2 regions of the Effusibacillus consociatus genome follow, and region 2 is predicted to be linked to the other one. Evidence: a T-box and tRNA genes for the amino acid it is inferred to sense, from the RefSeq annotation. Region 2 holds a T-box; the other holds one or more tRNA genes.
What was found. A T-box is a leader RNA that pairs with one kind of tRNA and senses whether it is charged. The one in region 2 lies ahead of ileS (isoleucine--tRNA ligase), so its partner is inferred to be a tRNA-Ile.
Positions count from the first base shown of each region.

Region 1: it has a tRNA-Ile gene. The T-box ahead of ileS (isoleucine--tRNA ligase) is inferred to sense a tRNA for this amino acid. The anticodon was not compared.

Region 1 covers NZ_JBHSHC010000141.1:2,865-14,602, forward strand. The annotation lists gene ACFO8Q_RS19980 (Crp/Fnr family transcriptional regulator) at 1-30, opposite strand, end outside; gene ACFO8Q_RS19985 (Mpo1-like protein) at 171-461, opposite strand; gene ACFO8Q_RS19990 (DUF4395 domain-containing protein) at 614-1,036, opposite strand; gene ACFO8Q_RS19995 (hypothetical protein) at 1,112-1,726, opposite strand; gene hemY (protoporphyrinogen oxidase) at 1,920-3,347, opposite strand; gene hemH (ferrochelatase) at 3,353-4,285, opposite strand; gene hemE (uroporphyrinogen decarboxylase) at 4,299-5,339, opposite strand; gene hemQ (hydrogen peroxide-dependent heme synthase) at 5,492-6,241, shown strand; gene ACFO8Q_RS20020 (hypothetical protein) at 6,350-6,688, shown strand; gene ACFO8Q_RS20025 (ammonium transporter) at 6,721-8,022, opposite strand; gene ACFO8Q_RS20030 (DMT family transporter) at 8,161-9,093, opposite strand; gene ACFO8Q_RS20035 (ATP-dependent Clp protease proteolytic subunit) at 9,132-9,233, opposite strand; gene ACFO8Q_RS20040 (hypothetical protein) at 9,927-10,064, shown strand; tRNA gene ACFO8Q_RS20045 (tRNA-Ile) at 10,130-10,206, opposite strand; tRNA gene ACFO8Q_RS20050 (tRNA-Cys) at 10,214-10,288, opposite strand; tRNA gene ACFO8Q_RS20055 (tRNA-Phe) at 10,312-10,387, opposite strand; tRNA gene ACFO8Q_RS20060 (tRNA-Leu) at 10,404-10,480, opposite strand; tRNA gene ACFO8Q_RS20065 (tRNA-His) at 10,539-10,614, opposite strand; tRNA gene ACFO8Q_RS20070 (tRNA-Trp) at 10,635-10,710, opposite strand; tRNA gene ACFO8Q_RS20075 (tRNA-Tyr) at 10,857-10,941, opposite strand; tRNA gene ACFO8Q_RS20080 (tRNA-Thr) at 10,950-11,025, opposite strand; tRNA gene ACFO8Q_RS20085 (tRNA-Val) at 11,092-11,167, opposite strand; tRNA gene ACFO8Q_RS20090 (tRNA-Glu) at 11,314-11,390, opposite strand; tRNA gene ACFO8Q_RS20095 (tRNA-Arg) at 11,448-11,524, opposite strand; tRNA gene ACFO8Q_RS20100 (tRNA-Lys) at 11,545-11,620, opposite strand; tRNA gene ACFO8Q_RS20105 (tRNA-Leu) at 11,642-11,729, opposite strand.
Region 2 covers NZ_JBHSHC010000157.1:6,914-18,651, forward strand. The annotation lists gene ileS (isoleucine--tRNA ligase) at 34-2,805, opposite strand; T-box leader at 2,840-3,087, opposite strand; gene ACFO8Q_RS23080 (DivIVA domain-containing protein) at 3,145-3,609, opposite strand; gene ACFO8Q_RS23085 (YlmH family RNA-binding protein) at 3,693-4,472, opposite strand; gene ACFO8Q_RS23090 (YggT family protein) at 4,484-4,750, opposite strand; gene ACFO8Q_RS23095 (cell division protein SepF) at 4,755-5,201, opposite strand; gene ACFO8Q_RS23100 (YggS family pyridoxal phosphate-dependent enzyme) at 5,222-5,893, opposite strand; gene pgeF (peptidoglycan editing factor PgeF) at 6,062-6,856, opposite strand; gene ACFO8Q_RS23110 (hypothetical protein) at 7,078-7,368, shown strand; gene ACFO8Q_RS23115 (YlmC/YmxH family sporulation protein) at 7,465-7,785, opposite strand; gene sigG (RNA polymerase sporulation sigma factor SigG) at 7,879-8,658, opposite strand; gene sigE (RNA polymerase sporulation sigma factor SigE) at 8,742-9,470, opposite strand; gene spoIIGA (sigma-E processing peptidase SpoIIGA) at 9,509-10,441, opposite strand; gene ACFO8Q_RS23135 (DODA-type extradiol aromatic ring-opening family dioxygenase) at 10,712-11,482, opposite strand; gene ftsZ (cell division protein FtsZ) at 11,713-11,738, opposite strand, start outside.

The DNA of each region.
Region 1 (11,738 bases), on a different contig from region 2:
CCGTAATAACTCCAGGGAATTTTGTTTCATCACGGGTCATTCTCCTTACTCGCTGTTTGATGAGTTCATTTTATCCCAAAAACTTTTCAAAAAAGATCAGGGATTTCCCTGATTCTTTTCACTGTACAACACAAAAGCGGCATTGCCTTAATCAAGGCATGCCGCTTTTGTTACTTTAAAGGTTTTCCCGTGATGAACCCCCAAAACCGTTTCACAATCCACCAGGGACCGACGAGCAGGAAGACCGGATTTTTTAAGAAGGAGGGCGGATTTCCTTCAAAGTAATGGCCGACAAACTGTAGGATCCATCCCACGATAAACAACGACAGCGCCCACTTCCAATCCCAGAGAAAAAGCGGCAATGACACAACGATCATCGGAATCCCAATGGCATGCGTAAACTTATTGACCGGATGTTGATGATCCCTTTTATAACGTTCCAAAAAAGACAGTTCAGCCATGAAAATCACCATCCCTTTGAAATGCGCGAAAATTCTATTTATATTTTAGCATAAAACTGACCGGTCAGGACAGTATTACCAATCCTAATTTACGCACATTCTCTCAGCAATGACTTTATTGACTTGTTAGTCAGCACCATTCTGCTTAATTGCTATACAGTCTTCTTTTGCTTGCGACGATGTTTCCACCGTACGAACTGGAAACGGATGAAGCATCCTACACAAAAGCCCATGATTGCAACTAGGGCCGCAACGGCCACCATCCCTGCAAACGCAAATCCGAATCCGGGCATCCCAAGCATAAAGAAAATCAGACTTAGAGCCAAACAAACCACCGCTATCCACTGGTTGAATCGCTGCTGGTCCGGATCTTCCATCCTGTAATCAGATAACGGCTTCCTCAGAAACGGCGGAATTAAGCGAAAAATCGGATTCCGCCCGGTAATCAAACTGTACAGACCCAAACCAAACGGTACGACCAGAATCCAATATTGCTTGAAGATAATAACTCCAAGTACAGAAAGAACGAGAAACCATTGATTCGCACGGACAAATGGAATCGGTATCCCCTTCATTTTTATCACCACTTTTCCACCCTGTTTACTCTGATTCTACCATACAAAAAATTCGCGGAAAAGTTCATTGCACTTTTACTGCTTCTGAAGCTTCTTTTTTCTGCTGCTGTTGATTATCTTGCCTTTGAATTTAAACGGTCGTTGATGCGGGATCATTTTTTCGTTGGTCCTGCCTCCCTCTGAAGTGTTGAACAAAGAATTTTCGGAAGGACTTGGCGGAGTGCATACTGTATATTCTTTGCATGCAAAACTGAAAAGCTTGCGCTTTATTCTCCCTTTCTCACCAATCAGCCGGAACCAGTATTCTCCAACATAAAGAGCATTTGCAAGCTTCCATTCCAAAAGGTAGGAAATCGTATTCTTTACTTCTTCCTCGTTTTGTGTCTTTGTTTTACAGGATAAAGCCAGGACAAAATACGGCTTATCTTCGTCAAGCTCAAGAATTTGAAGGTGATAAGATCCCTTTTCTTCTTGATTGAATTCTTCCACTACCTTCTGAATGCTTTTTTCGATTTCGATTTCATATTTGCTTGCTTCCCTCCAGCAGAGTATATGGGAATCATACAGCGAAAGCGTTATGATAAAATGTTGGGCATAGTGTTCAGGTGCAAATTCTTCCTCATACTGTTTTTGATCATCTGCAGGAATGACAATAAACTCCTTATAGGTGTCAAAAAAGTTTCCGCTCATATCATTTCCCTTCTCTCAGGAAGTATGGGTCTCTCTTTTGAACTCTTTAAAGTATTCGAAATTTTACCTGTCGAATCCTTTGATGAAAAACGTTTATTTTTGTCGGAAAAAATCGGCTGCATCGCAACACCCCAAGTGATTCGCATAAGCGGTTCACTTGGGGTGCGGTTCAACAATCGAATCTTCGTCGCGGTTAAACACCGTTCAACTCCAGTACTCTTGCTGCCGCCTCTTTTCCCTGTTGAATACAGTCCGGAATTCCCAAGCCTGTGAAGCCCGCTCCGGCAAAAAACAATCCGGGGAGCTGCTTGGTTGCTTCTTTCTCAAACGCATTCAAACGATCCAGATGTCCTACCGTGTACTGCGGCATTGACTTCCGCCAGCGGGTAATACTTGTATAAATCGCCTCGGCCTCGATTCCCATGATGTCCTTCAGATCTTGCCGAACCTTTGTGAGAATGGATTCATCCGACTCGTCCACGATCTCCTCATCTCCGGCCCGCCCTACGTAACAGCGAATCAATACTTGATCCGGCGGAGCTGTATGCATCCATTTGGAAGAAACCCAGGTGCAGGCAGTGATGGTTCGTCCTTCTTTCTTCGGTACTACAAAACCGGTACCATCCAGCGGATAGGTAATGGAAGCGGCGGGAAACGCCATGACCGCAGTTGCGACGGATGCATAAGGAATTTTCTCTAACGTCGCAGCAGGTTCAAAGGATTGCGGCAGCATTCGGGCAGATTCAAAAGCTGGAACAGTCACCACTACCGCATCTGCTTCAAATTTGTCTCCGTTCTCCAAAATCAGCTCATAGGGAGGTTGATTGTTTTCATTTGTCCCCTTTTTGATCTCCCGTACACCGATCGAAGTCCTGATGACCTCCGGACCGAGAACCTCCGCCAATTTATCCACCAGTTGAATCAGGCCCCCACGCAATGACAAAAACATCGAGTGGGGCAGAGACTGGTTGGCGTGGGCTTGTTTCGCTTGGGCCAACATACCAAGTATCAGACTGCCATGTTTTTTCTCAAGCGACTCAAACTGTGGAAAAGTGGCCCGTAAACTCAGGTTGCGGGAATTCCCTGCATAAATCCCGGCCAGAAGCGGTTCCGCCATGTGATCTACCACTTCGTCACCCAGTCTTCGGGCAAGAAACCCTCCGAGGGACTGATCCCCCGTAACTTTACTCCGCGGCATTACCAAATCCATGGCAGCGCGCACCTTGGCTGACATGGAAAGCAGGCCGGTTGTGGCAAAAGGAAGGAACTGAGTGGGAATTCCTATATTTAACCCGGCCGGAATTCGATGCAATTTGCCCTTGTGCAAAATGTAGGTTTGCTTGTTATCCGGGTTTGTACCTACAAGATCATCTTCCAATCCGAGTTCACGGCACAAATTGACCGCGGCCGTTTTTCGGGCAAGAAACGAATCCGGACCTTTTTCCACAACGAAACCATTGAATACTTCAGTTTCAATTTTTCCTCCAACCCGCGCATCCCGCTCAAACAAAAGAACGCGAAGCGAAATTCCTGTCTCGCGAGCCTGTTTTTGCAAATAATAGGCAGCGCTTAAACCTGTGATGCCTCCACCGATTACAATGACCGTTTTTTCACCCGTCACACCGATCAATCCTTTTTCGTATGATCCCGAACGACTGTCGCCAACGCCTGCAGAAAATCTTCAGCCGCATTCAGCATCTCGGTGCGGACCACTTTGAGTCCAACTTCTTTCGCTAACACCTGGCACTCTACATCGATATCGTAAAGAACCTCCAGATGGTCTGCCACAAAACCCACCGGGCAAATCACAACGGATCGGGTTCCCTGGTCGGCCAAGTCACGCAGCACATCCAGGACATCGGGTCCGAGCCACGGTTCAGGTGTTCGTCCCGCGCTTTGCCATGCCACTCCCCAATTGGAATGTTCGATTCTCTTCGCCAATTCGGCAGCGGTCTCCCGCAATTGTTCCGGATAGGGATCGTTCATCTCCAAGATTCGTTCCGGCAGACTGTGTGCTGTAAACAGCAAACGAACCTGATCCCTCTCCTCTTCAGGGAATTGGGCAAATGCGTACCGCAGCCTTTCTGTCACTGCTTGCAGAAACTGCGGCTGCATGTGCCACTGGTGTACAAATGAAAATTCAGGGCCACCGTGCTGCTCAGCCCCTTTTTTTGCAGCGGAAATATAACTGCCAATGCTCATGGCTGAATAATGGGGTGCATAGACGAATCCGACAGCTTCCTGAATCCCATCCTTCACCATTTGCTTGACCGTATCCTCAATAAACGGTTTTGCGTGCTTCATCCCGATATAAACCCGATATGTCATATCGCCCCCGTTGTCGTTAAGGATCCGTTCGAGTCCTTCCGTCTGTTTACGGGTAATCTCGTTCAGCGGGGACAAGCCACCGATGGTTTTGTATCTTTCAACCAACTCCGCCAATTGGTCCTCAGAAGGTTTCCGGCCACGGCGAATGTGGGTGTAGTATTCTTCTACCTCATCCAAACTGGAAGGCGTCCCGTAGGCCATTGCCAGGACGCCCACTGCTTTTTTGCTCATTGGAATCGCCTCACTACCTCTTCAATTTCGAAGAGCTGTATTGATGAACGAATTCGGTCAGTTTTTGCAGAGTTTCGCCTTTCACTTCCGGGAAGACACCATGCCCGAGATTGAAAATATAGCCGGGTTGCGCCATTCCCATATCCAGGATTTCCTTCGCGTTCCGCTCGATCACATCCCATGGAGCAAGCAGCAGGGCGGGATCCAAGTTGCCCTGAAGAGCAAAGTCGGATCCGACACGGGCCCGAGCGGAATCCAGAGGAACACGCCAGTCCACACCGATCACATCGACGGGAAGCTCCTTCCACACAGACAACAATTCCCCGGTATTAATGCCAAAGTAAATAGTAGGAGCTCCTATTCCCTTGAGCGCCTCGAAAATCTTTTTCATGGTCGGAAACACATACCGGCGATAATCACTTGGCGACAAGCTGCCGATCCAGCTGTCAAATATCTGGACTGCTTGGGCTCCTGCCTTCACCTGGGCCTTCATATATGTAATGATCATGTCGCCTAGCTTGTCCATCAACGCATTCCATACTTCCGGTGCAGCATACATCATCTGCTTGGTTTTATAGTAGTTCTTGGAAGGGCCACCCTCAATCATATAACTGGCCAGTGTAAACGGTGCTCCTGCGAATCCGATCAACGGCACATTCAGTTCCCGGTGCAGAATGCGTATCGTGTCCATCGTTTTTGGAAGATCGGCCTCCGGATCCAAGTCCCGAAGACGCTGCACATCCGCAGCTTCTTTGATCGGGTTTGCGATAACAGGACCGTAGCCACCCTTTATATCTACATCAATTCCCATCGCTTTCACCGGAATCATAATGTCGGAAAATAGTATCGCCGCATCCGTGTTCAGCTGACGGACCGGGAGAAGGGTTACTTCCGCACATACCTCCGGGAGTTCACAAATTTCCATTAAGCTGTACTTCTCACGAACTTTTCGGTATTCTGGCTGGTAACGGCCGGCTTGCCGCATATACCACACGGGAACGTGATCCACAGGTTCTTTTCGACAAGCACGCAAAAAATTATCGTTAAAAGTCATAATTTCACCACTTTACAATTTTAGAGTCCATCTTTGTTATACCTTAAAGAAGTATTCTAAGCAAATGAACTTCTTGTGACGCCATTATTGAAGCTCATCCGCAGTATGGTATACTTAATCCCGAAACATCAAACACAAGGAGTGAATCCGATATGAGCGAAGTGTTACATACATTGGACGGCTGGTACGTCCTCCACGATTACCGCACGATTGACTGGGCGAGCTGGAAAGCTCTGAATACAGAAGAACGTCAGTCCGTTCTCGATGAGCTGCTCACTCTGCTCCGGGAATGGAGTTCTGTTGAGGAGCAGAAAAAAGGAAGCACCGGATGGTACACCATCGTCGGACAAAAGGCAGATCTGCTTTTCCTGAACCTTCGTCCCACCTTGGAAGAACTGGGTGAGACCGAAACGGCTCTAAACAAAACCCGTTTTGCCGAATTCCTCATTCCGAGCTACTCCTATGTATCTGTTGTAGAATTGGGCAACTATCTGCCAAAAGAAGGAGTCGACCCATATGAAGATCCGGTTGTCCAAAATCGGCTGTATCCGATTTTACCAAAGACGAACAACGTTTGCTTCTATCCGATGAACAAAAAACGGGAAGGCAACGACAACTGGTACATGCTCCCGATGGAACAACGCCGCGAACTGATGAAAGCGCATGGCATGACCGGCCGCAAATACGCGGGAAAAATCACCCAAATTATTTCCGGTTCCACCGGATTCGATGATTGGGAATGGGGTGTCACGCTCTTCGCTGACGATCCGATCCAATTCAAAAAGATTGTGACCGAAATGCGGTTTGACGAAGTCAGCGCCCGTTACGGAGAATTTGGTGAATTCCTCGTAGGAAGCCGAATTACCGAAGAGCAGCTCACAAAATATATGGAAGTGGGATAAGAATGCGAAAACCCGCCCGGCCAATGGTGGCCGACGGGTTTTTTAATCTGTACGAATTGTGCCCTTTCAGGTACAATTTGAATAATGTTACCTGAAAGGCGGATCCAAGTGTACGAAGTCATTCTCCTTAAAGAATTCTACAGTGATCCCGGATTGTCCATCCATGCCGGCTATATTAATCAAGAGAAAAAAACGGCTTCCAAATCCAACGTCGTGTCGCTATCGAACGGGCAGCATGTGATGTTGTTTTTTGAAGCGAAAACCCCGAATACACTGTTTATGCTTCGTACATACGGCAGGTACCGGAATGTTTTGAATAACCTGTTTTGCGTGACAGCCAGCCCCGTGGGCCCAATCCTGATTCAGGAAAATGACAAGCTTTCAGAAACATCTGTTCACAAAATCAATCAGTGGGTCAAGCAAGAGCTTCGAATGCTTGGCTTGTAAATAGAGACAGGTGTTATTGAACACCTATCTTTTTAGACTCTGACTGCTTCGCTGCCTTTTCCCTGCTGTATCTGCGGTACTTCAAGCGGAAACGCAGGCATATCCGCATTCAGTTCACTGTATGCTGCTGTTCCATGGTAACTGAGATCCAATCCTGCCAGTTCCTCTTCCACCGACACTCGGATAGAAACGACTTTATCAATCAGTTTCAGTGTTCCGGCTGTTGCAAGATAGCCCCATACACTCACAACGACTGTTCCCAAAACCTGCGCTCCCAACAGATTCCAACCGCCCGTGGTCAACAGTCCGCCGTCAATCGCAAACAAACCTACCGCTATAGCTCCAAATGCCCCGTTAAATCCATGAACCGCAACCGCTCCAACCGGATCATCCACCTTCATGCGATCGACCCAACCGGTTGCCCAAATCATAAGGACTCCCGCAAATGCTCCAATGACTAATGCACTGAAAGGACCTACAAACGCACACCCGGCAGTAATTGCAACCAATCCCGCGAGTACACCGTTAATGGTAAAGGCAGGGTCGGCTTTTCCCGTTTTAAACAGTGTGTACAACATTGCCGAAGCTCCACCTGCTGCAGATGCAAGCAAAGTCACAGATGCGATCGAACCAATATTGGAAGCCGTAGCATTCAGCGTGCTCCCGGCGTTAAATCCGAACCAACCAAACCACAACACAAACGTCCCCATTGCTGCCAGCGGCAGATTGCTCGGAGCAATCACGTTTACCGTGCCATCTTCATTAAACTTTCCGATCCGAGCCCCGACCAAACGTGCAGCGGCCAGAGCTGCAAAACCTGCCATCGCATGGATTGCCGCGGAACCGGCGAAGTCTTTCATCCCCAATTTTGCCAGCCAGCCGTCTATTCCCCAAACCCAATGTCCAGACAGCGGATATATAACAGCGGCCATTACAACCGCAAAAAGAATATAAGCCTTAAAATTCATTCGTTCCGCAATCGCACCGCTCACGATACTAATGGCTGCCACTACGAATGCCGCTTGAAACAACCAAAACGCTTCAGATGGCACCGATAATCCGAGGTGTTCGAGACTTCCCTGCAGGGCAAATCCATTCGTACCGAACAGCCCCAGTTTATCAACCCCAAACATGATTCCGAATCCAACGGCGAAAAATGCGAGAACGCCAAACACCATGTCAACAAATACTTTCATGATAATCGAGACATTATTTTTTGACCGGACAAACCCTGCCTCCAGGAGAGCAAATCCACCCTCCATCAGGAAGATCATAGCCGCAGTCAAAACTACCCAGATTGTATTCATCCCCAACGACAAAGCTTGCAGGTCCACGTTTCTCTCTCCCTTAAATCAATTTATCTTAGATTACCATTATAATGTTAGCTTTGTCAACGTAACATGTGAGCATTGATGACATGAAAAGATTAACAAAAAGCCCTCAATGGTCGAGGGCTAGAACTTCCGTTAAACCTAAGCGCCAATATTTTGTTGCGGCAATTTTATCTCTTTTGCATGGGATACATAACTGTGAAGCACCATACCGGTCATTACGAGACACATTCCAGCCACCGACCAAGCGGACGGAACAGAACCTGACAAAATCAACAATTCACCTGCCACCGCAAAAATCACTTCTCCAGCTTGAGTGGCTTCTACCGCCGCGAGCTTTTGCACATTCCCGCGAACAAGGTCTGTGGCTTTAAAAAACAACACGGTTGCAATCACACCGGAACTGATTGCCACGATCAGTGTTTGAACCGTTTGCCCTCCACTTGGAGCTCCGACTGAAAACAGAGCATAAATCGATAAAATGATCCACAGCGGCATACTCGCAAGGGTCATCCCAAGGACTCGTTGATAGGCATCCAATCTTCCTTCACAAGCGTCCATCATCTTTCGATTTCCCAAAGGATAGGCAAATGCGGCCACAAGTATCGGCAGGATACCAAAAAGCAGCTCACTCGCGCCAACGTGCCCCGCCTCTTGCGCCTGCATGAAGCCTACGCCAATGAGAATAATAAGCGACATCATCAGGCCCCGAACCGGAATTCTTTGCCCCAAAAAGGGCACCAGCAAGGAACCGGCAACAATCGTAATTTGCCAGGTTCCAGCAAGTAACCATGAAGGTCCATATGCGGCCGCAATGCACAGAGGTGCATAGAACAGACCAAACCCGACAAAGCTCCAAGTGATCCAAACCCACGGTCGTTTCCTTAAGTCTTGCAATAAGGGAACCAAATTGCCACGTACCGCAACAATCAATAACAAAAACGGCACCATAAAAAAATATCTCAAGGAAGCGCTCCAAATCCAGCTGCCGCCCTGGAGATCCATCGCCCGATTCAGCACGAAAGTTACGGCAAAAAATAAAGACGCCAGTATGCCAAGAATGATCGCCTGCATTTTGAGCCCTCTTCCCAATAGTTTTCCCTTCTTGAATTTTAGACCTTCTCGATCACTTTGTCGATCATCCGATACTCTTTCGCTTCTTGAGCCGACATATAATAATCCCGGTCCGTGTCCTCTGATACTTCACACGTTATGGAGTTTCGTTCATAACTCGCGCTATTTCTGCTGCTGAAGCAGGCTCAATCAGGATGCATCAGAATTTCCGAATGAAGCGGGGTCAACAGGACCATTGCTTGATCTGGTGATTCGACTATGTGGACTCGAGGATTTCGTGTGCCATCTTCTGCTCACCCGCTCAAAAAAAGCGGACCGCAAACAATCGATCCACCTTAGAAGATCCCATTTAGGATTGAGTACAGCAATAACGCAAAAGAGGTGAGAGTCGACAGCCATAACAGCTTCTTCACGCCGGGTCTTGCATCTTTCCGGCTCAATATATAGAAATGAGCCAACCCGGTGAAAACAATCGTAGCGATAAACAGATGCACCTTGTAGGTGCTTGCAAAGACAAGCCACGCACTTGAAATGCCACCCAAACTGAGCGGAACCAAAATCAACGAACAGATTCAGGACAGGCTGACGAGAACCGCCGTGACAACAGAACCTAGACTAAACACATGGATTCTGGCGGACATCCTCAATCCCTCCCTTCCCAGATCCCAAAAAGATTATATGGCTGACCACCGAAAGGTATGTCCCGTGTGCACGGCCCTATTCTTTTGAATGGGTACATTTACCAGGGGAATTAACGGTGCAACCGGTTAAAACTACATAACAGAACACCCTTCCGTAAGCAAGGGTTCAATCTCCACGGGGAGGAACTGTGAATGAACGACACATGTTATCATTGTGAGCACGAGATCGACAAGCCGCACTCGGTCACTTTTTATGAAGGAAATGAGGAACGCAATGAGCTGTTGTGCGACTCTTGTTATGATGAATGGTTGGCGTCAATAAAAGGGTGACACCATCACAAAGCCGGTCCCCAAAAATGCAAAAAAGCACGCTTAAATGCCAGCGTGCTTCTATTTGGTGGGCCTAGGTGGACTCGAACCACCGACCTCACGATTATCAGTCGTGCGCTCTAGCCAGCTGAGCTATAGGCCCGCACAGTTGGAGGCACCACCCGGATTTGAACCGGGGAATAAAGGTTTTGCAGACCTCTGCCTTACCACTTGGCTATGGTGCCATATGAGCTGAATAACTTGTTGATGGTGGCTCGGGACGGAATCGAACCGCCGACACGAGGATTTTCAGTCCTCTGCTCTACCGACTGAGCTACCGAGCCAAATCAATACAATCGTTGGTGCCGGAGGTGGGACTCGAACCCACAAAATCACGATTTTGAGTCGTGCACGTATGCCAATTCCATCACTCCGGCCCAAAAATATTCTGCGCAAACGACAGATAAATGCTCCTCAAACTTTGAGAGGTATGAATGGGGTGAGTGATGGGAATCGAACCCACGAGTCCCGGAGCCACAATCCGGTGCGTTAACCACTTCGCCACACCCACCATATAAAATTTAAAGAAATTGGCAGGGGCAGCAGGACTCGAACCCACGACATGCGGTTTTGGAGACCGCCGTTCTACCAACTGAACTATGCCCCTAGAATATACCCCAAAAAGTGAAGTAAATGCGTTGCAGCTTATTCCGAGTACTTTCTGGGGACCCCGGAAACATTCTAAAAAGAGCCAAGTAATTTAGCAGGGACACAACAGATTTCCAGAGTTCGTTCCAAGAACTCAAGAATTAATGGTGGAGGGAGAAGGATTCGAACCTTCGAAGGCGAAGCCAACGGATTTACAGTCCGCCCCATTTGGCCACTTTGGTATCCCTCCAAATGACATGGAGCCAGCGACAGGAATCGAACCCGCGACCTACTGATTACAAGTCAGTTGCTCTACCTGCTGAGCTACGCTGGCAATGTATGATTGTCTCCGCGTGCACAACGCAGGGAAACATAGTACGCTGCAGTTGAGGACAAACAATGGTGGAGGCTGACGGGATCGAACCGCCGACCCTCTGCTTGTAAGGCAGATGCTCTCCCAGCTGAGCTAAGCCTCCAGAAAGCCCACGAAGTGACGTGACAGAGCAGCAAACAACGGGAACCGCGGCTAGGCCGCGCAAGGTCTCGCTAAATGCTAAAGCATAAGTCTCGCCATGTCGTGGAGGCCCCGAAACACCGATAAAGGATTCCAGGGTGACATATTTGGTGACGCGTACGGGATTCGAACCCGTGAATGCCGCCTTGAAAGGGCGGTGAGTTAAGCCGCTTCTCCAACGCGCCAAAAGATGGAAATTTTAGGACTCCCCTCGATGAATCTAGATACTGTGAAGGATGTAGTGGCGTGCCCTGAGAGATTCGAACTCCCGACCTTTTGATTCGTAGTCAAACGCTCTATCCGGCTGAGCTAAGGGCACAAGTTTTTAACGCTTTGTTGTGGTGAGCCATGATGGACTCGAACCATCGACACCCTGATTAAAAGTCAGGTGCTCTACCGACTGAGCTAATGGCTCATAAGTGTAAAGAAAGATAAATGGTGCTCGAAGCCGGACTTGAACCGGCACGGGAGATCCTCCCGACAGATTTTAAGTCTGTTGCGTCTGCCGATTCCGCCATTCGAGCCAACGTCGT
Region 2 (11,738 bases):
GGAGGCTCGATGCTCTTTCTGCTGGCTGGCTTGTCACAGGAAAAATTGCACGTTTTCCACACAAGCCGGACACAAGGTCGGGTGCTCACTTGTCTTGCCCACTTCCGATGTTACGACCCGGCAGCGTTCACAGGTCTCGCCTTCTGCCACTCGTACCCGGATTGCTAAACCGGAATATGCAGCCGCATCATTCGGAACGGTTTCACCCGGAGCAGCCAAATTCACCTCGGATACACCCAATACTTCTTTCAGGCGTGGTGTACCCTGCAGCGTATTGAGGACATCCTGAGTTTCCGGATAGAGATCGACAGCAGCCACCAGTGATTTGCCGATCACTTTTTCTTGGCGGGCAACTTCCAACGCTTTTAGTACTTCGTCGCGGACAGCCAGAATGGCTTCCCATTTTGCATCCAATTCTTTATCGAGATAATCGGTACGCACTTCACTCCACTGGGTTAACTGGACACTCTCCTCTGTTACACCCGGAACAAATTGCCAAACTTCATCCGCAGTGTGAGTGAGAATGGGAGCGGTTAATTTCACCAACTCAACAAGAATGTGATACATCGCAGTTTGGGCAGACCGCCGTTCCAGCGAATTGGGCGCACTTGTGTACACACGGTCTTTCAGAACATCAAAATAGAACGCCGACATATCAACTGTACAGAAGTTGTTGATATCGTGATACACCACATGGAAATCGTAGTTGCCATATGCTTTCATGGTTCGCCGCTTGAGTTCTTCCAGCTTGTTTAACGCCCAACGGTCAATTTCAAGCATCTGATCAAGCTGCACAGTGTGCTGGGCCGGATCGAAATCGTTCACATTCCCGAGCAGGTAACGGAACGTGTTGCGGGTCTTCCGATACACTTCCGCCACCTGCTTCAAAATTGCATCGGATACCCGCACATCGGAACGATAATCGACCGATGCCACCCAGAGGCGCAGAATATCGGCACCCAGGTTCTGCAGCACCTTCAGCGGGTCTACCACATTCCCGAGACTTTTGGACATCTTGCGTCCTTCGCCGTCCAATACAAAGCCGTGCGAAAGAACCTCTTTATAAGGAGCACGCCCCTTAACCGCAACCGCAGTGGTTAACGAAGAATTAAACCAACCGCGGTACTGGTCGGATCCTTCAAGATACAGATCGGCCGGCCATTGCAAATCTTCCCGGCTGTCGCACACCGCAATGTGGGAGGAACCGGAGTCAAACCATACGTCCATAATGTCCGTTTCTTTACGGAACTCCGTGTTGCCGCATTGACAAACCGTTCCTTCCGGAAGCAGGCCGGACGCCTCCCGTTCAAACCACACTTGTGATCCATGCTCCGCAAAGAGACCCGCCACATGTTCGATGGTATCTTTCGTAATCAATTCTTTATTGCAGTCGGTGCAATAGAAAATCGGGATGGGAACCCCCCACACGCGCTGACGGGAGATGCACCAGTCCTGCCGCTCAGCCACCATATTGTGCAGGCGAACTTCGCCCCAGGACGGATTCCATTTTACCTGCTGAATCTGTTCGAGCAGTTCGTCCCGGATTGTATCGATCGATCCGAACCACTGCTCCGTTGCCCGGTAAATCACCGGATTCTTGCAGCGCCAACAGTGAGGATAGGAGTGATCCATCGCCTCCTCATGCAGCAGGCTACCCGCTTCCTTCAAGGCTTCCGTGATAACAGGGTTTGCCTTTGCATAAAATTGACCCGCAAACGGACCAGCTTCTTTCGTAAATTTCCCATGGTCATCAATCGGTACGAGCACCGGCAATCCATAATGCTGCCCGACCAGGAAGTCTTCCATACCGTGTCCGGGAGCAGTGTGTACACAACCGGTACCGGCATCCAGAGTTACATGATCTCCGAGCACAACCAGTGATTCGCGATCAAACAGCGGGTGTTTTGCTTTCGCCTGTTCCAGTTCTGCCCCTTTGAACTCGGCAACAATCTCTGCCGGTTCCTCATGCCCTGCAGCTTTCAGAACAGCTCCAAGGAGTTCTTTCGCAACAACAAGTTTCTCACCGTTCACCTGCGCCACAACATACTGGATTTCCGGATGAACCGCAATCGCAACGTTGGCAGGAATGGTCCAAGGTGTGGTGGTCCAGATCACAATGAAAGAACCTTCCGGCAGCTTCCCTTTGCCGTCTGTAACGGGAAACTTCACATAGATCGAAGGCGACTTTTTGTCCGCGTATTCAATTTCCGCTTCCGCCAATGCAGTTTCACAATGCGGGCACCAGTACACAGGCTTCATCCCTTTGTAGATGTAGCCTTTGGTTGCCATTTCACCGAATACGCGAATTTGCGCTGCTTCATACTCGGGAAGCAGCGTGATGTAAGGGTTCTCCCAATCTCCCCGTACGCCCAAACGTTTGAATTGACCGCGCTGCCGGTCAATAAAATCAAGCGCATAGTCATAGCACATTTGACGGAATTGCGGAATCGGGATCTCATGTCGGTTGATCTTCTTGTTCTTGATAATCGCCTGTTCAATCGGGAGTCCGTGTGTGTCCCATCCCGGAACATAGGGCGCGTCAAACCCTTCCATTGTTTTCGATTTGACAATGATGTCCTTCAAGATCTTATTCACCGCATGCCCCAAATGAATATCTCCATTTGCATAGGGTGGTCCGTCATGCAGCACGAACTTCGGCTTGCCTTTTTGAGCTTGCTGCACTTTTTTATATAAATTCAGTTCTTCCCATTTGTTTTGGATCTCCGGTTCCCGTTGAGGGAGATTCCCCCGCATCGGAAACTCCGTCTCCGGCAGATTCAGTGTTTTGCTGTAATCGATTGACATTTATCTAACCCCCCAAATAAAAAAACCCCTCGTCCATAGGGACGAGAGGTTGAATTCCCGTGGTACCACCCTAAGTTACCCAACTATTCAACACATCCAGGAATGTCGGGTCACTCGTTTGAGCTTGTAACGGTGCCCAACCGGCTTATCCTACTTTTCACGAACAGGGAATTTCAGTAAGCAACTTCCGGGTGATTTTCCCAACCTTCCACTTTCCCGGCTCACACCAATCCCGGTTCGCTGCAAAGTGTTCAGCGGTACTTTCCCGATCATCGTTTTTAGAGGTTTATTTTAAAAATTATTATATGCAATGGCGAACCGCATTGTCAAATATCGCGATTATTCTTCGTTCAGTTTGTCCCAATCGCTTGTCTCGAGCATTTCCAGCTGAGCCTGAATTAAAGAACGGAAACGTGCACGATAAACAGAAGCCTGTTTCTGCAAGTTTTCCAATTCAAGCGAAATTTCGCGGGATCTCATCAGCGCTTCGTTGACAATCCGATCCGCATTTTTCTCCGCTTCCTTCACGATCAGTTGTGCCTCTTTGCGGGCATTGGCCTTGACTTCCTCTGCCGTTTCCTGTGCCACAAGGATGGATTTGCTCAAGGTTTCTTCAATATTTTCAAACCGTGTTAACCGTTCCTTCAGTTGGGCTACTTGATCTTCCAGGTTCTTCTTGTCACGAAGCAGCGCTTCATAATCCTTTATTACATGATCAAGGAATTCATTTACCTCATCCTCATTGTAACCGCGAAAAGTCCGGGCAAATTCCTTGTTATGAATATCCATGGGCGTTAATGGCATAGAACGGCACCTCCAAATATAGTAGGACGAAAAAGCTTCTGCCCATTATTTCGACAAAATCAAAACCGATTCCTGCCGAATTCTTAGAGATATTTGCCAATCCGAATCACCGTTCGTCCTTTTTTTGTCTGCCCCCCGATCTCGAGAATCCGAAGGCGCCCCAGTCCCCTTAGAGAAATCACATCTCCTTCTTCCACCTGTGTAGAGGGATCTGTAACGGTCTGCCAATTCAATTGAAGTTTTCCGCTTCGAATCGGATCGGTGATTTTATTGCGGGCCAGTTGAAATCCTTCAGCGGCCACTGCATCCACCCTCAAGGACATCACGGTAAATTCCCGTTCGGTGAAATGAATCTTGAGTGGACGATATTCCTCTTTTTTAATCGGGCGGACCAGCACGGAGGCACGCCCCACCTGGTTGAGATGCAGGGTTAAAAAGTCTTCAATTTCCTTCGCTGCAACAAGATCACAGCCATCTTCATGAACGGACAGATCTCCGATCTTTTCCCTTTTCAATCCAAGCCCTGTCAACGCCCCCAAATAATCCCCGTGCTTGAGTGTCACATAATCCCCCGGGATTTCAATCCGCAGCCAACATAACTCCATTTCTTCCGGTTCGGGCCTCCAATAGTCGGGAGCCAGCAGCACCCTTCTTCTTTCTGCCTCTTCCCATCCGCCGTCCGTAAAAACAGCAACATCGCCCACCGTTCGGGCGATGTTCACAGCAATCCGCACCTGTCGCGGATCCAGAAAAGCGGTTAAACTCGGGGAATGGCGGGAGGCTGCACGATTGGCCAGCTCAAGCGTCCGTTGGATAAACGGTTTTTCCTCCGGCCTGTAATGCATAAACACATTATCCGTCATATTTCCCTCACTTAGAATAAAATTCTTCTCAACACGGTATCCAAACCGAGTTGGATCAGATACAGCGCAAAAAACGCCACAATCGGAGAAAGATCAATCATCCCCAGAGGAGGAATAAATCTTCGGAAGAACCCCAGATAAGGTTCTGTTATTTTATAAAGAAACTGTCCGATTCCGGTCCGTTCCATATCCGGTACCCAAGACATTAAGATCCGGGCCAATAAAATATATCGAAAAATTTGAAACAAAAGATCAATAGCAGTTAGTAGTTGCGGCATTCCGTCACCTCATTTGACTTTTTGAAACTGCGTTGTTCAACTCAGCTTGCTGCTTCAGAAGATCGCTGATCACACCTTGAACTTCCACATTGTCCGGAGCGCACAGGAAAATCTGATGGCCGATTTTTTCGATCCGTCCTCCCAAAGCATACACCGTTCCGGAGATAAAATCCACAATTCGGATCGCATGGTCAAACTGCGCCTTGTGTAAATTCAAAACGATAGCCCTATGTGTCCGCAAATGATCCGCGATCATTTGAGCTTCATCAAATGATTGAGGCTCGCAGAGCACCAACTTGACCTGTTTTTGCGTATGTAAATTCACAATAGCCGCTTTGCGCTGCATAGGTACCACATCCGGCTGCGCATCCTCACCGGCTTTTTCCTGTTTGTTGGCTGTCCCTGCTTCTTCATCGGCCAAACCGAGAAATTGCATCATTTTATTCCACATGATGGTTTCCCTCCATGAGTTTATGGTTTTACCAAAATACTGCCTATCCGAACCATCGTGGCACCTTCTTCAACCGCTACCTCGAAATCATCGGACATCCCCATCGACAAATGGTTCAATTCGGGATAAACGGGCTTTAAAGAGTCACGCAATTCAAGCAAACCTCGAAAAACCGGCCGTACCTCTTCCGGATCTGCCGCAATCGGAGCCATGGTCATCAGTCCGCGTACTTGAAGGCGTGCCATTTCCGATATCTCAGCAAGGAACGGTTCTACCTCCTCTGGAGAGAATCCGCTCTTCGACTGTTCCCCCGATATATTTACCTGTACCAGGCAGGACACGGAAATATCAAGTTTCTCCGCCTGTTTCTGCAGTTCCTTTGCCAGTGACATGCGGTCAAGCGAATGAATCCACTGAAAATGGGGCAGGACGTCTTTTACCTTATTGGTCTGCAAATTGCCGATAAAATGCCAGCATACCGGTTCCTTAATGGCTGTCACCTTAGGAAGCGCCTGTTGAACCCGGTTTTCCCCGAGATCCCGGATGCCCGCTTCCAGAATCGCAAGAGTTTCCGGGACGCCCACATACTTTGTCACTGCTATTACAGTGACGTCGTTATGATCCCGACCGGATCGCTCGCATGCACGAAGAATCCGGTGTCGTACTGAGTCCGCTTTTTCACGATAGTCCATCTGAATCACCACGTTTGTCCCTTAGTTGCGCCATCCCTCACGGGCCATGTAGTCAAGTCCGTTTCATCGGCACTCGCGACGCACGTACACTAATTCCCCTCCCCTTTAGAGTGGGTACTTTGAATATTATTCTTCCTTTAGGGGGATTTTCCTGCCGAATATTCTATGTCAGAGGAGAACAATCAAGCCCGCGTGGCGACCGGTTTTTCCTTTTTCCGCCCGATGAGAGAAAAATGTATCCGTATTACATGCCGTACAGCCTCCAACACGGGTCACATGCTCCGGCAATAAACCGGCTTCCAAAAGGATTTGACGGTTCGCTGCAGGCAGTGACAACTGCCACCGCTGATTTTCTTTTGCCGTAAAAAACGATTCACCTTGCGGGTATTCTTCGATAAAAGGAATGTAAACCTGTTGGTCGACTTCATAACAACAAGTATCAATCGAAGGGCCAATGGCGGCTAACAGTTGCGAAGGGTCGCTCCCGAACTCCTTTTGCAGCGTAAGAATTGCTTCCTTCGCAATTTGACTTTTGGTTCCTTTCCATCCTGCATGAACGGCTGCAATCGCTTCATTGACCGGATCAAGCAGCAAAATCGGCACACAATCCGCGGCGAAAGTGGAAAGTACGATGCCGGGCTGATTGGTGACAAGGGCGTCTGTTCCCGGAATCGCCTCATCGTAAGAATAGGCTCCCCGCCCCCGATTTTCAGCCCGGATCACCGCCACCCGTTTTCCGTGTACTTGTTCTCCGCACACCCACAGATCGAGAGACAGGTTTACCTCTTTAGAGACAAGCTCGCGGTTGGCAATCACATGTTCCTTCCGGTCTCCCACATGAAGCCCCAGATTTAATCCTCGCCAATGACCCGTTGATACTCCCCCGATCCGGGTGGTAAATACAGCTCTTGCCACACCTGTTCGGTTTAACTCTTCCGCATCTATGAAACGAGTCTTCTCCACCACAATCTCCTCTTTTCGGTTCTTTTATTGAATGTAACATGTTATCGGGTTCCCCGCAAAGCACGACTTGGCTTTTTACTGCCAAAACGTGACTTGTGCTCTTTGAGTGCAAAACGAATCGGTATTTACTATTCGAAAAGCGGCTGGTATATTATGCTTATATTTAAATGAACTATAAAAAAATAAGTTGTTGCTCTGTTTGACTGGGAAAGGTGATGGTAATGTACGCGCGTTTAATCATGTTTACGTTAGGGCCAAACAAGAGATTTTTAGCTGAAATGATTGCGGATCGTTGCAATGGAATGGTAAGGAAACTAAAAGGCTTTAATAATATAATATACCTAATGGATGATGCAGCCGGTGAGTACGGAGCCTTGACTCTATGGGAGTCGAAGGAGGACGCAGAAGCTGCCATTCAAATCGTTTACCCGCGTGTGCGACGCACTTTGGATGATTATGTACAGGTTACTCCTGATATCCGACTCTTTGAGGTATACGAACCCACAATCTAATCTTTTTGTTGCAAACGTTAGTGTTCATGTATGTTAAATGTTCCATGGCAGAAAAAATGCGCCTTCCGGCGCAATGTTCCTTCCCGACTCTGTCCTTTAGTAACCGCCCGAATTTCCCCCGTATCCATCCGAACTACCGCTGTTTCGGAACGGCGTGGAGTTCGGAGGCACGTGGGTGGTCGAAGAAGTCAGTTCCACCAACACTACATCCGCCCCAATCTTCACGATTTGGCTCCATGGAATCACGTAATCTTGAGAAGCTCCGAACATACCGAAGAACCGCCCGGAACCCGGCACTACAATCGCCCGAATCATCCCGTTCTCAAGATCAATATCGAGGTCTCCGATCATCCCCAGCCGTTTTCCATCCGAGATATTCACCACATCTTTGGATTGCAGTTCCGATACTTTAATCATGCAAACCCCTCGTTGTAAATTATTGTCCTTTTACACTGTATGCACGATCAAAAAGAAAAAGTCGCCCAAGCGACTTTCTGAAAGAGTGGTTTCTTAAGGCCGGATATATTTCTGCATGTGACTGATCGCGGCTTTTTCGAGACGGGATACTTGCGCCTGTGAGATGCCAATTTCATCAGCCACTTCCATCTGGGTTTTCCCTTCAAAGAAACGCATTGATAAGATCCGTTTTTCCCGCTCATTCAACTTCTGCAAAGCTTCGAGGATCGCAATTTCTTCCACCCACTGGGAGTCCTGATTTTTCTCATCGCTGATTTGATCCATCACATAAATCGGATCTCCCCCGTCATGGTAAATCGGTTCAAACAAGGAGACCGGATCCTGGATCGCGTCCAAAGCAAACACCACATCTTCCTTTGGGACTTCCATCGCCTCCGAGATTTCGTTAATGGAGGGCTCCCGCAAATTTTTGTTCGTCAGCTGGTCGCGGACTTGGAGTGCCTTGTAGGCGATGTCCCGGAGACTGCGGCTTACCCGGATTGGATTGTTATCCCGAAGATATCGCCGAATCTCTCCGATAATCATCGGCACTGCGTAGGTCGAGAATTTCACATTCTGTCCCAGGTCAAAATTATCGATTGCCTTCATGAGACCAATGCACCCGACTTGGAACAAATCGTCTACATACTCCCCCCTGTTGTTAAAACGTTGAATCACAGAAAGCACAAGCCGAAGGTTGCCATTGACAAGCTTCTCACGGGCGGACAATTCCCCCCGCTGCAACTCCACAAACAACTTACGCATTTCCGTATTTGTCAAAACAGGAAGCTCCGCTGTGTTCACACCACAGATTTCCACTTTATTACGCTTCATGTCATTCCCTCCCCGTTGAAGGTCCGCCGTGGGATTCGTCAACAGTATTTCCTCGGAGGGAAGATTTATGCACTTATGGAAAATCAAAGCATCTTGTTGAATTCTTTGCGCAGACGCTTGATAATTCGTTTCTCCAAGCGTGAAATGTAGGATTGGGAGATCCCCAAAAGATCGGCAACATCTTTTTGCGTCATTTCTTTTCCATCTGCCAAACCAAAGCGAAGCTCCATGATGCGACGCTCCCGGTCCGACAATTTGTCCAGCGCTTTATAAAGCAGTTTCCTGTCTACCTGTTCCTCGATTCCCCGGTAGATCGTATCATTTTCCGTACCCAGGACGTCTGACAAAAGCAGCTCGTTACCGTCCCAATCGACGTTCAGCGGCTCGTCAAAAGAGACTTCCGAGCGAATTTTATTATTTCTGCGGAGGAACATGAGAATTTCATTCTCAATGCAGCGGGAGGCATATGTAGCCAGTTTGATTTTCTTTTCCGGATCAAACGTGTTGACCGCTTTAATCAAGCCGATCGTGCCAATGGACACCAAGTCTTCTATATTGATTCCCGTATTTTCGAACTTGCGAGCAATGTACACAACCAATCGAAGGTTGCGTTCGATTAAAACCGCCCGCACCGCTTCATCCCCGCTTGGAAGTTTTCCCAACAGAAATTCTTCCTCTTCTCGAGTCAAGGGAGGCGGAAGAGCCTCACTTCCACCCACATAATAAATCTCCTCAGGTTGAGTGCCCAGTTTGAACAGAAGCCGCAAATACCATAAACGAAGCTGCAGTCGGAGTTTGAATGGGATAATCATGTAGAGGTCCTCTCCTTCCTGGTAAGAAAGATAACTGGTTAGGACGCGATAGAAGAATCGGTTTCTGCTATGCACGCCGGAGGCAGAATTGCGTGATATGCTTCATCACCCGACATTGGCTTCGGGTTAATTGCCACCAAAATCTTGGAAACTGCACTTACCGTTTCGCCCTGACGAACCACGAATTTGGAAGGTCGAAAGGCCAGCAGCATACCAACTGTTCCTCCCACACCCCGATAGGGCACGATTCGCAAACGGGATTGCCAATCACCTTCTACCGCCTTCTCGCCAAGATCCATTGTTACATCGCGATGTTCCCGATAAGCCTCAAGCAGAGAGGGAGGCAGCAGCGGCTCCAGAGCGCGCCATTCGACTACAGCTACAGGCAAGCCGGAGATTGGATCCGTTAAGACATTCCCCGTATCCAGCAGCCCTGTGAATTCAACACGGACACCCTCAAGCGCAAGTTCGACATGCCACAGATTCCCTTCCCTCTTCTTGAAACGTTCGATTCGGTTCCATGCCACTTTTCCAATCAGATAGATGACAGGGATTGACAACAAGACAAATTGCTTATTCACTCCCCAAACAGCTTCATGAGAAACGAGAACCATTCCGCCAATGGGACGAGTTTCCCCCAGCAAAAAATTCAACCCGTAGGTGGCCCCCCCAATAACAAAAGAAGCAAGATAAAACAAACCCCAGAACCGTAAAAACTCCAAGACATTCTTCGGGTGAAACGTAAGGATCACCATTAGGCAGGAAAACAAAATTTTGGCACCCCAACTGATAAATGGCTCTGTTCCCCCCGGCATCAGAAACAGCAATGCATAGCTGGCACCAACCGCAGAACCTAGAGCAATTCGCCACCAGCGAACCTTCCTTCTGCCCATCCAGGCAGCTGCAACCAGAATTACCGCATCCATAACGAAGTTAATCAGCCAGACCACATCGATAAATATTACTGGCATGCGGTTTCACTCCCGCACTCTTCGATGTCCCTAGTATAGTACATATCTATTACAAATTTTGTCGCAACTTGACGGTAGAATAGGGAAATATTTCGACGCGGGATACAATCCTGTCAAGAAATCTGCCAAAACAAGACCCTCCTTAAGAGAAGTCCCGAGATTCCCGGAATTCCCCCTAAGCAGGGTCAATTTTGTTCAATCGGCCATTACGCCGCATTTTGCATTTGGTTCTTGGAACGAAATAACACACGGTCTAACAGCTCTCTCTCGTTAAAATTGAAAACCAATATGGCTTAACGTTCCGTAGTTATAGCTCCGGTGTAAAAGCTTTGGGGACAATTCCGGATTTCCGCTTCCGAGTGTGATAAACAGAGGTACAAAATGTTCCGCCCTGGGAACCGCACGTCGAGCATAGGGTGCCAATGTTTCATAAGCAAAAAGGGAATCCAGATCCCTCTTCTGCACCTTATCAATCAGCCAATCATCGAATTCCAACGCCCATGGCTCCGCAGTTTCTTTCCCCCACGCCAAAGTTCCCAAATTGTGCACGGTTGCGCCGCTACCAATCACCAAAATGTCCTCTTTCCCCAAATCCCTAATAGATTCACCGATTTTGTACTGCTCTTCAGGTGAGAGGTAGGGATTCACAGACACTTGAACGACCGGTACCTCCTCTTCCGGATACATATGTCGCAAAACAACCCAAGAACCGTGATCCAACCCTCTTTTTGCGTCTTTCCGTACGGGTATGCCTTGACGTTGAAACATTTCTTGCAGCATCGAGGCCGTTTTTCTGGAACCTTTCGCTGGATATTTCACTGAATACAGTTCCTCCGGAAAACCGCCAAAATCATAAATTGTCTCATAAATATCATCAGAATCCGTTATCGATAGAACCTGATTTTCCCAATGCGCTGTAAAAATTACGATCGCCTTCGGTTTTTGTGTTTGTTCGCCCAAATTGCGTAAAAAGCGGGTGTATTCGTTATCTTCCACCGCAAGTGTTGGGGACCCATGACAAATAAAGTACGATAATGCCATTATTCCACCTCCTTCTATCGGTTACTTTTCGTAAGTTAATATATAATAATAACCACATGATGTCAAGCATATAACTTTTTAAAAGTAAATTTCCTTTTGAAATTAAATTACCTCAAGGAGTATAATATGACAAAACGAGGTGATTCATAGTGAAAATCAATGCGGCAGACTCCTTTCCGGTAACGAAAAAACGGGCGTCCAAAATGGATACCCGTTTCATAGTATTTGCATTACTTATCGTTGTTACGACGAAGAA